Regions from separate parts of the Kitasatospora sp. NPDC001664 genome, predicted to be linked through region 3. Evidence: riboswitches for the same ligand, from Rfam matches in the RefSeq annotation. Region 3 holds a riboswitch; each other region holds the start of a gene.
The links. Region 3 has a riboswitch for S-adenosylmethionine ahead of thrC (threonine synthase). Riboswitches for the same ligand answer to the same signal wherever they lie in the genome.
Positions count from the first base shown of each region.

Region 1: it holds a riboswitch for S-adenosylmethionine, as region 3 does, so the genes downstream of both, ACWCYY_RS05765 (IclR family transcriptional regulator) here and thrC (threonine synthase) in region 3, are expected to answer to the same signal.
Region 2: it holds a riboswitch for S-adenosylmethionine, as region 3 does, so the genes downstream of both, ACWCYY_RS19850 (aminotransferase class V-fold PLP-dependent enzyme) here and thrC (threonine synthase) in region 3, are expected to answer to the same signal.

Region 1 is NZ_JBSFGS010000003.1:212,375-216,360, reverse strand. It holds gene ACWCYY_RS05770 (phytoene/squalene synthase family protein) at 1-490, shown strand, start outside; gene ACWCYY_RS05765 (IclR family transcriptional regulator) at 558-1,271, opposite strand; SAM riboswitch class I at 1,465-1,607, opposite strand; gene ACWCYY_RS05760 (cholesterol oxidase substrate-binding domain-containing protein) at 1,728-3,563, shown strand; gene ACWCYY_RS05755 (hypothetical protein) at 3,636-3,986, opposite strand, start outside.
Region 2 is NZ_JBSFGS010000013.1:79,294-83,279, forward strand. It holds gene ACWCYY_RS19840 (rhomboid family intramembrane serine protease) at 1-445, shown strand, start outside; gene ACWCYY_RS19845 (Lrp/AsnC family transcriptional regulator) at 442-720, shown strand; gene ACWCYY_RS19850 (aminotransferase class V-fold PLP-dependent enzyme) at 873-2,234, opposite strand; SAM riboswitch class IV at 2,288-2,405, opposite strand; gene trpD (anthranilate phosphoribosyltransferase) at 2,518-3,549, opposite strand; gene ACWCYY_RS19860 (response regulator) at 3,733-3,986, opposite strand, start outside.
Region 3 is NZ_JBSFGS010000014.1:146,391-150,376, forward strand. It holds gene ACWCYY_RS21260 (ubiquitin-like small modifier protein 1) at 251-529, opposite strand; gene thrC (threonine synthase) at 562-1,842, opposite strand; SAM riboswitch class I at 1,860-1,997, opposite strand; gene ACWCYY_RS21270 (glucosyl-3-phosphoglycerate synthase) at 2,175-3,155, shown strand; gene ACWCYY_RS21275 (alpha,alpha-trehalose-phosphate synthase (UDP-forming)) at 3,209-3,986, shown strand, end outside.

The DNA.
Region 1 (3,986 bases), on a different contig from region 3:
CTACGCGCTGCCCGCCTTCCTGGTCGTCGCCGCCCTGCTCGGCCCGGACGGTGACCAGGGCGACTACCGCGCCGCCTGCCGCACCTACCTGGACGCCGCCCAGCGGATCGACTTCGTCGCCGACCTCGCCGAGGACCTGGCCGACGGCCGGCTGACACTCCCCCAGGAGGCCCTGGAGCGGCACGGCGTCACCCGCCCCGACCTCGAACGGGCCGCCGACCTCCCGGCCGTCCGGGCCCTGATCACCGCTCAGCTCGACCACGCCGACCGCACCCTCGCCGAGGGCCGCGCCGTGATCGACCTCGCCCCGCCCGCACACCGTCCGATGGTCCGCTGCATGGTCGGCCTGGACGCGCTCACCTCCCGCGCCGCCCGGGCCGACCTCCCCGCCCTCCTCCGGCGCCCGGCCGGCCCGCCCAAGGGCGCCGCGCTCCGCCTGCTGACACGCGAGTACCTCCGGGCTCGGCGCGTCCGCCGGGCGAACCCCTGACGACTCCTCGGGTCACCCGGCTGCCCGGCTCAGGACTGCCGATCCCAGAGGTCAGGACGGGCCGGGCTCAGGACTGCCGGACGGCCTCGGTGAGGCGTTCGGCGGCGTCCACCACGGCTTGGGCCAGCCGGGCACCGGGGTGGCGGCTGAGCCGCTCGATCGGACCGGACACCGTGACGGCCGCCACCACGCGGTTGGACGGGCCGCGCACCGGCGCCGAGACGGACGCGACCCCGAGCTCGCGCTCCCCGACGGCCTGCGCCCAGCCCCGCCGCCGCACCCCGCTCAGCGCGGTCGCGGTGAAGCTGGCGCCCTGCAGGCCCCGGTGCAGCCGCTCCGGCTCCTCCCAGGCCAGCAGGATCTGGGCTGCGGCCCCGACCCGCATCGGAAGGGTGACCCCGACCGGGACGGTGTCCCGCAGGCCGGAGAGCCGCTCCGCCGCGGCCACGCAGATCCGCATCTCGCCCTGCCGCCGGTAGAGCTGGGCGCTCTCCCCGGTGACGTCGCGCAGGTGCGCGAGCACCGGCCCGGCCGCCGCCAGCAGGCGGTCCTCACCGGCCGCCGCCGACAGTTCGCCGATCCGGGCGCCGAGGGTGAACCGGCCCTCGATGTCGCGGGCGACCAGCCGGTGCTGCTCCAGCGCGACCGCCAGCCGGTGGGCGGTCGGCCGCGCCAGGCCGGTGGCGGCGACCAGCCCGGCCAGGGTGGTCGGGCCGGCCTCCAGGGTGCCGAGGATCGAGGTGACCTTGTCGAGGACGCCGACGCCGCTGATGGTTTCCATGGGTGTACTCCGTCTCAGAACCGCGGACGGCGGGTGGGTCCGCCCGCGGGGGCTCCGTGCGGGGAGCCGGGGGTGGTCAGCGAGGGAAGGCCGCAGAAGTGGGCCGAATGCCTGCGCCGGACACGAAACGGGTACGCGAAAGCGCCGGGGCGGGTAGCGCCCGGGCGAAGGACAGCACAGAGAGCACCGTGTCTCCTCATCTTCCCCGCGCCACTATGGCGACAGGCCGGAGTTGGCACTGCTCCCGCACGGCACGGCGCGTACTTCGGACGCCGGGTCGAACGGGGAGTTGCCGGGGCTTCGTAGGGCCGGTCCCTCCACCCCTCTGGATGATTCGCGAGGAACCATATCAAGTCGTGGCGGCGCCGTGACCAACCTCCCCCCACCTCGTCCGGAACCGCCCCGCCCCGGGCCGAAACCGGCCCGTCGGATGATCCACATTGGTAGCGTCGCCGCGTGACAGACCAACGAGCAGGGCAACCACAGCACACCGACCGGGGACTGACGCGCCGTCAGACGCTCGCCGCGGCCCTCGGCACGGCCGGCGCGGCCTGGCTGCTGCGCGGCACCGTCGGGCCCGACAGCGCGCAGGCCGTCGGCGCCGCCCCCGCCGGTCTCCCCGGAGGGCTGGTCCCGTACCAACGGGTGTTCGAGAACTGGGCCGGGGAGGTCCGCACCGACCCGCTCTGGGTCTGCGAGCCGACCACCCCGGAGCAGGTCGCCGAACTCGCGGACTGGGCCCGCGCCGCCGGCTGGCGGCTGCGCCCCCAGGGCCACCGGCACGGCTGGGCCCCGCTCACCGTCGCGCCCGGCACCCCGTCGACCGCCCGCGTCCTGCTGGTCGACACCACCCGCCACCTCACCGCCGTCACCCTCACCGGGGCGACGGTGGCCGGCGCACCGACCGTGCGGGTGCAGACCGGCGCCGCGATGGAGGACCTGCTGGCCCGCCTCGCCGAGCAGGGCCTCGGCGTCACCGGCTGCCCGGCCCCCGGCGACCTCACCGTCGGCGGCGTGCTCGCGATCGGCGGCCACGGCACCGCCGTCCCGGCGGCCGGTGAGACCGCCCCGGCCGGCCACGGCTACGGCTCGCTCTCCAACCAGGTGGTCTCGCTCACCGCCGTGGTCTGGGACGGGACCGCCGGCCGCTACGCGCTCCGCACCTACGACCGCACCGAGGCCGAGTCCGGCGCCCTGCTGGTCCAGCTCGGCCGGGCCTTCCTCACCGAGGCGGTGCTCCGGGTCGGGCCCGACCGTCCGCTGCGCTGCGTCAGCCGGGTCGACGTCCCGGCCACCGAGCTCTTCGCCGCCCCGGGCACCGCGGGTGCCCGCACCCTCGCCTCCTTCGTCGACCGGGACGGCCGGGCCGAGGCGATCTGGTACGCCTTCACCACCCACCCCTGGCTCAAGACCTGGCGGCTCACCCCCGGGCGGCCGTTCGCCGCCCGCAGCGTCGACGAGCCCTACAACTACCCCTTCTCCGACAACATCCCGAAGCCGGTCGCCGACCTGGCCGGCCAACTGGTCTCCGGTGCGCCGGAACTGGCCCCGGTCTTCGGGCAGCTCCAGTTCCTCATCACCAAGATCGGCCTCACCGGGGACCTCACCGACGTCCTGCTCTCCAGCGGCCTGCTGCGCTCCCTGCTCACCGGCGAGCTCCTCACCCACCTGCTCGCCGACGGCCTGCGCTCCGACCTCTGGGGCCCCTCCCGGGCCCTCCTCCAGTACGTCCGCCCCACCACCCTGCGGGTCACCGCCAACGGCTACGCGGTCCACCTGCGGCGGGCCGACCTCCAGTGGGCGGTCAACGCCTTCACCACCACCTACGAGCGCCTGCTGACGGAGTACCAGCAACGCGGCGAGTACCCCGTCAACGGCGCCGTCGAGATCCGCGTCACCGGCCTGGACGACCCCTCCGCCACCGGCATCCCCGGCGCGCGGCCCGCCCTGCTCTCCCCCCTGCGCCCCGACCCCGCCCACCCCGACCGGGAGACCGCCCTCTGGCTCGACATCCTCACCCTCCCCGGCACCCCCGGCCTGCACCGCTTCTGCCGCGACCTCGAACAGGCCCTGCTCGCCCTCTTCGACGGCACCCGCGCGACCCTCCGGGTCGAATGGTCCAAGGGCTGGGCCTACACCGACACCGCCGCCTGGTCCGACCCCACCCTCCTCACCACCACCATCCCCGCCTCCTTCCCCGACTGGAACGAGGCCGTCACCACCCTCGACCGCCTCGACCCCCACCACGTCTTCGGCAACCCCTTCCTGGACGCCCTCCTGCGGACGGCCTGACCTCAACTGGGAGCTGGTGCTCCGCCCTCACGGACGGAGGACGGATCACCAGCTCCCGGGCCGGACCAGCCGTCAGCGCAGGATACGGATGGCCATGACCGATCCGTCCTGGTTCAGGGAGATCGGTCCTCCCCACCCGGAACCGTCCTGATCATCCGTCCATTCGGAGCGCAGCAGGTGAGCCTGACGGCGGTAGCCCTCCACCCGTCCGGCAACCAGGTCCGTGAAAAGGTCACTGGCGATCCCCGAGAACGCCTCGACCCGCGTGCCGTTCAGCCGGAAGACATGGTCGGTGCCCACGAACTCGACGCCGTGGATGACGTGCGCGACGTCCTGGACAATACCCGTGCCGGCATGCGTGTACTGGTCGTAGTGGTTCCTCCCCTGACGCTTCGAGAGGTAGCGCGCCGTGGGTTCACCCCC
Region 2 (3,986 bases), on a different contig from region 3:
GCACCTGCTGGGCAACCTGCTCTTCCTCTTCGTCTTCGGGCCGGGGGTGGAGCAGCGGTTCGGGCGGGTCCGGTTCCTGCTCGGCTACCTGATGGTGGGTCACCTCGCCACCTACGGCTGGGCGCTCGCGCAGACCGGCGGGCCCGAATCGGTCCGCGCCCTGGTCGGGGCCTCCGGGGCGATCGCCGGAGTGCTCGGCGCCTACCTGCGGCTGTACCCGAGGGCGCGGGTCACCGCGCTGGTGCCGGTGCTGCTCTTCCTGCCGCTGCGGTTCCCGGCCTGGCTGGTGCTCGGGCTCTGGTTCCTGCTCCAGTGGCTCTCGGTCCGCCAGGGGGGCACCGGCGTGGCCTACGCGGTCCACGTCATCGGCTTCGCCGCCGGGTACCTGGGCACCTGGGCGGCCGTTACGCTGACCCGGAACCAACGGACAGGAGCTTCAGAGTGATCACCGCGATCGTGCTCATCAGGACCAGCGTCGACCGGATCCCCGAGATCGCCGAGGAGATCGCGGCCATCGAGGGCGTCAGCGAGGTCTACTCCGTGACCGGCGGCTACGACCTCGTCGCCATGGTCCGGGTCCGCCACCACGACGACCTCGCCGCCGTCATCCCGGCCAAGGTCAACAAGATCCCCGGCGTCCAGCACACCGAGACCCAGATCGCCTTCCGCACCTACTCCAAGCACGACCTCGAAGCGGCGTTCGCCCTCGGGCTCGACTGACGTACGGAGCCTCGGCAGGGCAAGCGCTCAGGGGCGCGAGGAACTGCGCGGGTACGGAAGGCGGCTCACCTGCAACTGAGGGTACGTCAGCCAGTTGCAGGTGCTGCCGTTCCCCCGCGCGCAGTTCCCCGCGCCCCTGCGGGACGCTCCGCTCAGCTGCGACGGGAGTCGGCGACGCAGCGGCCGCCCTCGTTGCGGTAGTTCCAGGCCGCCCCGTCGGAGACGAGCGCCCGGACGGCGGCCAGGAAGCGGTCGAGGTGCTCGTCCGGGGTGCCGGCGCCGAAGGAGACCCGGATGGCGTTGAGGCTGCGCTCGCCCGGCAGCGACGGCTCGGGGGCGCCGCACTCGGAGGGCGCCGCCTCCTCCCCGCCGAGCAGGGTCCGCACCAGCGGGTGCGCACAGAACAGACCGTCGCGCACGCCGATGCCGTACTCGGCGGAGAGCGCGGCGGAGAAGTGCGAGCTGTTCCAGCCCTGCACCACGAAGGAGAGCACGCCGACCCGGGCGGCGTCCTCGCCGAACAGGCTGAGCACCCGGACCTCGGGGACCTCGGCCAGACCGGCCTTCAGACGGGCGATCAGCTCCTGCTCGCGGGCCTCCAGCGCGTCGAAGCCGGCCTCGGTGAGCGCCCGGCAGGCGGAGGCGACGGCGTAGGCGCCGATCACGTTCGGGGAGCCGGCCTCGTGGCGGGCCGGGCCGGTCTGCCACTCGACGGCGACGGAGCCGTCGAGCTCGCGGGCGACGGTGCGGCTGGCGCCGCCGCCGGCCAGGTAGGGCTCGGCGGCGTCCAGCCAGTCGGAGCGGCCCGCCAGGACGCCGGCGCCGAACGGGGCGTAGATCTTGTGGCCGGAGAAGGCGATCCAGTCGACGTCCAGCTCGCGGACCGAGACGCGGTGGTGCGGGGCCAGCTGGGCGGCGTCCAGGACGACCCGGGCACCGTGGCGGTGGGCCACCTCGGTCAGTTCGGCGATCGGCCAGAGCTCGCCGGTGACGTTGGAGGCACCGGTGACGCAGAGCAGGCGGTGCTCGGCGGGGTTCTGAGCGAGCGCCAGGTCGAAGGCCTCGACCGCCTCGGCGTGCGAGCGGGGGGCGCGCAGGTAGGTGACCTTGAGGCCGTTGTGCGCCCAGGGCAGCAGCGAGGCGTGGTGCTCGGTCTCGAAGGCGAAGACCTCGGTGCCGGCCGGGACGGCGGCGGCCAGCAGGTTGAGCGAGTCGGTGGTGGCGCGGGTGAAGACGACCTGGTCGCCCTCGCGCAGGTCGAGGAACTCCTCGACGGTGCGGCGGCTCTGCTCGAACAGGTCGGTGGAGAGCTGGGAGAGGTAGCCGGCGCCGCGGTGCACCGAGCCGTAGTACGGGGCGTAGGCGGCGACGTCGTCCCAGACCCGCTGGAGGGCCGGGGAGCTCGCGGCGTAGTCGAGGGCGGCGTAGGTGACCTTCTCGCCGGAGGCCAGCGGCACCTGGACGTCGTGGCCGAGGACGGGGAGCGGGGCGCAGGTGGAGGTGGCGACGGACATGGGGGTGCACTCCTCTGAAGGTCCGGGACCTCGGGGTGCAGCTGTGCCGCCGACGTCCGCGCTTGCGCTGCGGACGGATCGCCGCAGTGCCCGGTCCTCACCCAGGGCACCCCGCCACGGACGGAGGGTTGCCGGACAGCAAGCTGGGGCTTGTCGCTGTCGCTCATGACCTGTCGTGAACTCTAGAGCGGCTTCCGAGGAGTGGTCAAACAGGCTTCCACTATCTGGACGCATCCGGGTACGAAGAAGGCCCGGACCGTGGTCCGGGCCTTCAACTCGACGCTCAGGAACGGGTGGTGGCCTCGGCCCAGTTCTTCAGCAGGGTCTCGGCGGCGCCCGAGTCGATGGCCTCGGCGGCCCGCGCCATCCCGGCCTTCAGCTGCTCCGGGAGCGGGGCGTCGGTGAGGTCCAGGGCGGTCAGCGCGGCGGCCGAGTTGAGCAGCACCGCGTCCCGGACCGGGCCGCGCTCGCCCGCCAGCAGGCGGCGGACCACGGCGGCGTTGAAGGCCGGGTCGCCGCCGCGCAGCGCCTCGATGCCGACCAGGTCGATGCCGACCTCGCGCGGGTCGAAGGTGGTCTCGGTGACCTGACCGTCCTTCACCCTCCAGACGTGCGAGGTGGTGGAGATGGTCAGCTCGTCCAGGCCGTCGTCGCCCCGGAAGACCAGCGCGCTGGCGCCGCGGCGGGCCAGCACCCCGGCGATCAGCCCGGCGAGGCGGGTGTCGAAGCAGCCGATCGCGTGGGCGGTCACCCGGGCCGGGTTGGTCAGCGGGCCGAGGATGTTGAAGGCGGTCGGCACCCCGAGGTCGCGGCGGGCCGGGGCCGCGTGCCGCATCGCGGGGTGGAACACCGGGGCCGGGCAGAAGGTCAGGCCGACCTCCTCGGCGATCTCGGCCACCCGGTGCGGCGGGACGTCCGGGCTGACGCCGAGCTGCTCCAGCACGTCGGTGGCGCCGCTGGCGGAGGAGGCGGCGCGGTTGCCGTGCTTCACCACCTTGGCCCCGGCGGCGGCGGCCACGATGGCCGACATGGTGGAGATGTTGACCGTCTTGGCGCGGTCGCCGCCGGTGCCGACGATGTCCACCGCCGGTCCGGGGACGGTGAGTTGGACGGCGTGGGCGTACATCGAGTCGACCAGGCCGGCGATCTCGTCCACCGTCTCGCCCTTGGCGCGGAGCGCCACCACGAAGCCCGCCACCTGGACGGGGGTGGCCTCGCCGCTCATGATCCGGTCCATCGCCCAGGCGGCGTCGGCCTGGGTGAGGTTCTCACCGGCGAGCAGTGCGCTCAACAGGTCGGGCCAGGTACGGGCCATGGCTAGCTCCAGTTCTCCGTCTTGACGTGGACTGGAGCCAGCCTAGCGAGGTGCGGCCCGCTGATGCGGTCTTGTTCTTCCCTGTGAGACGGCCGAACCGTGCGGGACAGACCGTCAGATCCGGAGTGCGGCACCGTGGGTGGCTGGGCGCGCAGTTCCCCGCGCCCCCGGACGCATCACCACCTACGCAGGAGTACGCCTCGCCACGCGAGCTCGCAGTAGGGTGGCGGCGGACTCGGCGAAGGGGACCGGGTCGACCGGGTGGGAGATGGCGGCGTCGGCACGGGACCAGGCGGCGAGCCAGGAGTCCTGCGGGCGGCCGATGAGGACGAGGACCGGCGGGCAGCCGTAGATCTCGTCCTTGATCTGGCGGGCGACGCCGAGGCCGCCGGCCGGGACGGCCTCGCCGTCGAGGACGCAGAGGTCGATGCCGCCCT
Region 3 (3,986 bases):
GACGCTGGCCTGACACTTCCCGTCCCACCGCGGGCGCCCGACGTCTCAACCGACGGACGGGCCCTGCGTGCACGACTCAGCCGTACCGCCGGACGGGATTCGAAACCTCCGATCCGACTCCGCACTCTACCCCCTGGCACCTGACGGAAATTCACCGCGACATGCGGCGGGCCGCCACCGAATAACCGGAATCATTCGTTCCGGTCGCGGTGACGGCCCGTCGATTGCGCCGTACTGCGGAGCAGCCGGTTCAGCAGCCCCCGGCCACGGCCGGAATGATCGAGATGCTGGTGCCGTCCTTGATCTCGGTCTCCAGGCCCTCGGCGAAGCGCACGTCGTCGTCGTTCACGTAGACGTTCACGAAGCGGCGCAGCTTGCCGGCGTCGTCCAGCACCCGGGCGGCGATGCCGGGGTGGTTGGCGTCCAGGTCGGCGATCACGGCGGCCAGGGTGGCGCCCTCGGCGGCCACCTCGGCGGCGCCGCCGGTGTAGGTGCGCAGGATGGTCGGGATGCGGACGGTGGCGCTCATGGGGGTACTCCTAAACCGGTGCTGAGGGGGGATCAGGCGGAGGCCAGGCCGGCCGCGCGGAAGGACTCCAGGGTCGGGCGGATGGTGGCGGTCAGACCGGCGTCGGAGACGGCGTCCAGGGTCTTCAGGCCGTCACCGGTGTTGATCGCCACGGTCTCCTTGGCCGGGTCGAGCTGCCCGGTCTCCACCAGCTTCTTCAGCACGCCGATGGTCACGCCGCCCGCGGTCTCGGCGAAGATGCCCTCGGTGCGGGCCAGCAGCTTGATGGCCTCGACCACCTCGGCGTCGGTGACGTCCTCCACCGCACCGCCGGTGCGGCGGGCGATGTCCAGCACGTACGGGCCGTCGGCCGGGTTGCCGATCGCCAGCGACTTGGCGATGGTGTCGGGCTTGACCGGCTTGATCACGTCGCGGCCGGCCTTGAAGGCGGCGGAGACCGGGGAGCAGCCCTCGGCCTGGGCGCCGAAGATCTTGTAGGGCCGGTCCTCGACCAGGCCGAGCTTGATCAGCTCCTGCAGACCCTTGTCGATCTTGGTGAGCTGGGAGCCCGAGGCGATCGGGATGACGATCTGCTCCGGCAGGCGCCAGCCGAGCTGCTCGCAGATCTCGTACGCCAGGGTCTTGGAGCCCTCGCCGTAGTACGGGCGGAGGTTGACGTTGACGAAGCCCCAGCCCTCGCCGGCCGGGTCGCCGATCAGCTCGGAGCAGAAGCGGTTCACGTCGTCGTAGTTGCCCTCGATGCCGACCAGCTCGCCGCCGTAGACACCGGCCATCACGACCTTGCCCTGCTCCAGGTCGTGCGGGATGAACACGCAGGACTTGAAGCCGGCCCGGGCCGCCGCCGCGCCCACCGCACCGGCCAGGTTGCCGGTGGAGGAGCAGGACAGGGTGGTGAAGTTGAACGCGCGCGCCGCCTCGATGGCGCAGGCCACCACGCGGTCCTTGAAGGAGTGGGTCGGGTTGCCCGAGTCGTCCTTGACGTGCAGCTGGGCGGTGAAGCCGAGCTCGCGGCCGAGGTTGTCGGCCTTCACCAGCGGGGTCCAGCCCGGGTTGAGGTTGGGCTTGGAGGCCACGTCGGCCGGGACGGGCAGCAGCGGGGCGTAGCGCCAGATGGAGGCCGGGCCGGCCTCGATCCGCTTGCGCAGCGCCTCGGCGTCCGCGGAGCCGAAGTCGTAGGCGATCTCCAGCGGGCCGAAGCACTCGAGGCAGGCGAAGCTGGGGCCGAGCGGGAACTTGGTGCCGCACTCGCGACAGGACAGCTGGTCGGCGGGCCCGAGGTCGACGGTGGGTGCGGCGGAAACAGCGGTAGCCATGGTGGCGGAGGCCTCTCTCCTCATCTTCCCCGTGACGCGGTCGCGCCACAGGCCGGAATTGGCACCTGTCCCGCCGTGGCCGCAGATGGGCCTGATCGCGCGAGAAGGTTGCCGGGACGTCAACGGGCCGTTCCCTCAGTCCCTCTGGATGAGCTCTGTGAAGTTGTGGTCCTGCTCTCCGGCCGACCCCGACGTGCGAAGGTCTGACCGCAGTACGAAGACTGTATCCGAAGGCGCCGGAGCGGGAACCGGCCGTCCGAGGTACGAGATGCGAAGCGCGAGGAGACGAGACAGTGCCCGACCAGCCTCAGCCGTCCGACCCTGCCGAGGAGTTGCTGCCGGAGGTGTCCGACTGGCTGTGCCGGCGCTCCTGGAGCGCCGGCGACCGGCCGTTGGAGGCACTGCTGGCGGCCAAGCGGGCGGCGGGGCCGGCCGGGACGATCAGCGTGGTGCTGCCGGCCCTGGACGAGGAGTCGACCGTCGGCGGGATCGTCCGGGTGATCCGCCGCGAGCTGATGGAGCGTCTGCCGCTGGTGGACGAGCTGGTGGTGGTGGACTCCGGCTCGGCCGACGGCACGGCCCGGATCGCGGCGGAGGCCGGCGCCCGGGTGGTGCACCGGGACGAGGTGCTGCCCCGGCTGCCGGCGGTGGCGGGCAAGGGCGAGGTGCTCTGGCGCTCGCTGCTGGCCACCTCCGGGGAGATCGTCTGCTTCGTGGACGCGGACCTGCGCGAGTTCGACCCGGCCTTCGTCTCCGGGATCGTCGGGCCGCTGCTGACCGACCCGTCGATCCACCTGGTGAAGGCGATGTACGACCGGCCCCTGGAGACCGACGGGGCCGTCGTCCCGGCCGGCGGCGGGCGGGTCACCGAGCTGGTGGCGCGCCCCCTGCTGAACCTCCACTGGCCCCAACTGGCCGGATTCGTCCAGCCCTTGGGCGGCGAGTACGCGGCCCGCCGGTCCCTGCTGGAGCGGCTGCCCTTCCCCACCGGCTACGGGGTGGAGCTCGGCCTGCTGGTGGACGCGCTGGAGCTGGCCGGGCTGGACGCGCTGGCCCAGGTGGACGTCGGGGTGCGGCACCACCGGCACCAGGACGGCCAGGCCCTCGGGCGGATGGCGGCGACGATCTACCGCACCGCGCTGGAGCGGCTGGACCGGACCGACCGGCTGAAGAGCACGCAGGACCTGGTCCGTCCGCTGCTCACCCAGTTCACCCGGGACCCGGCCAGCCGGGAGTTCACCGCCCACACCCATCCGGTCGGCGCACTGGAGCGGCCGCCGATGGTGACCGTGCCGGAGTACCACCGACGGTGAGCCCCCGTGTGCCGACTGGTTTGCCCCCGGGGGTGCGAGGCAAGGTTGGTGACATGGCCGATCTCGCGACCGAACGTTCGAATCAGACCGGGGCCGCCCCCATCCTGGTGGCCTCCAACCGGGGGCCGGTGTCCTTCACCGCCGAGGACGACGGGTCGCTGACGCTGCGCAGAGGCGGCGGCGGGCTGGTCTCCGGGCTCTCCGCGATCGACGACCCGTCCGCCGTCTGGGTGTGCGCCGCCCTCTCCGAGGCGGACCGCACCGCCGCCCGGCAGGCCCCCGACGGCCGGCTCGACCTGGCCGGGCACCAGGTCGGCGGTCAGGCCGTCCGGATGCTCGACATCGACCCCGGCACATTCGCCCGGGCGTACAACGGGGTGGCCAACTCCACCCTCTGGTTCGTCCACCACCTGCTGTACGAGACCCCGGTGGCACCGGTCTTCGACGACCGCTTCCGCCGCGAGTGGGACTCCTACCGGGCCTACAACACCGCCTTCGCCGAGGCCCTGGCCGCCGAGGCCGCACCGGACGCCGCGGTCCTGGTGCAGGACTACCACCTCTCGCTCGCCCCCGCCCTGCTCCGCGAGCTGCGGCCGGACCTGAGGATCGGTCACTTCTCGCACACCCCGTGGGCCCCGCCCGAGTACTACCGGCTGCTGCCGGACGACGTGGCGGCCGACGTGCTCACCGGCATCCTCGGCGCGGACCGGGCCGGCTTCCTCACCCGGCGCTGGGCGCTGGCCTTCGCGGACTGCTGCGAGGCGGTGCTGGGCGCCGTCGTGGACCGCGCGGCACTCACCGTCACCCACGCCGGGCGGACCACCGCACTGG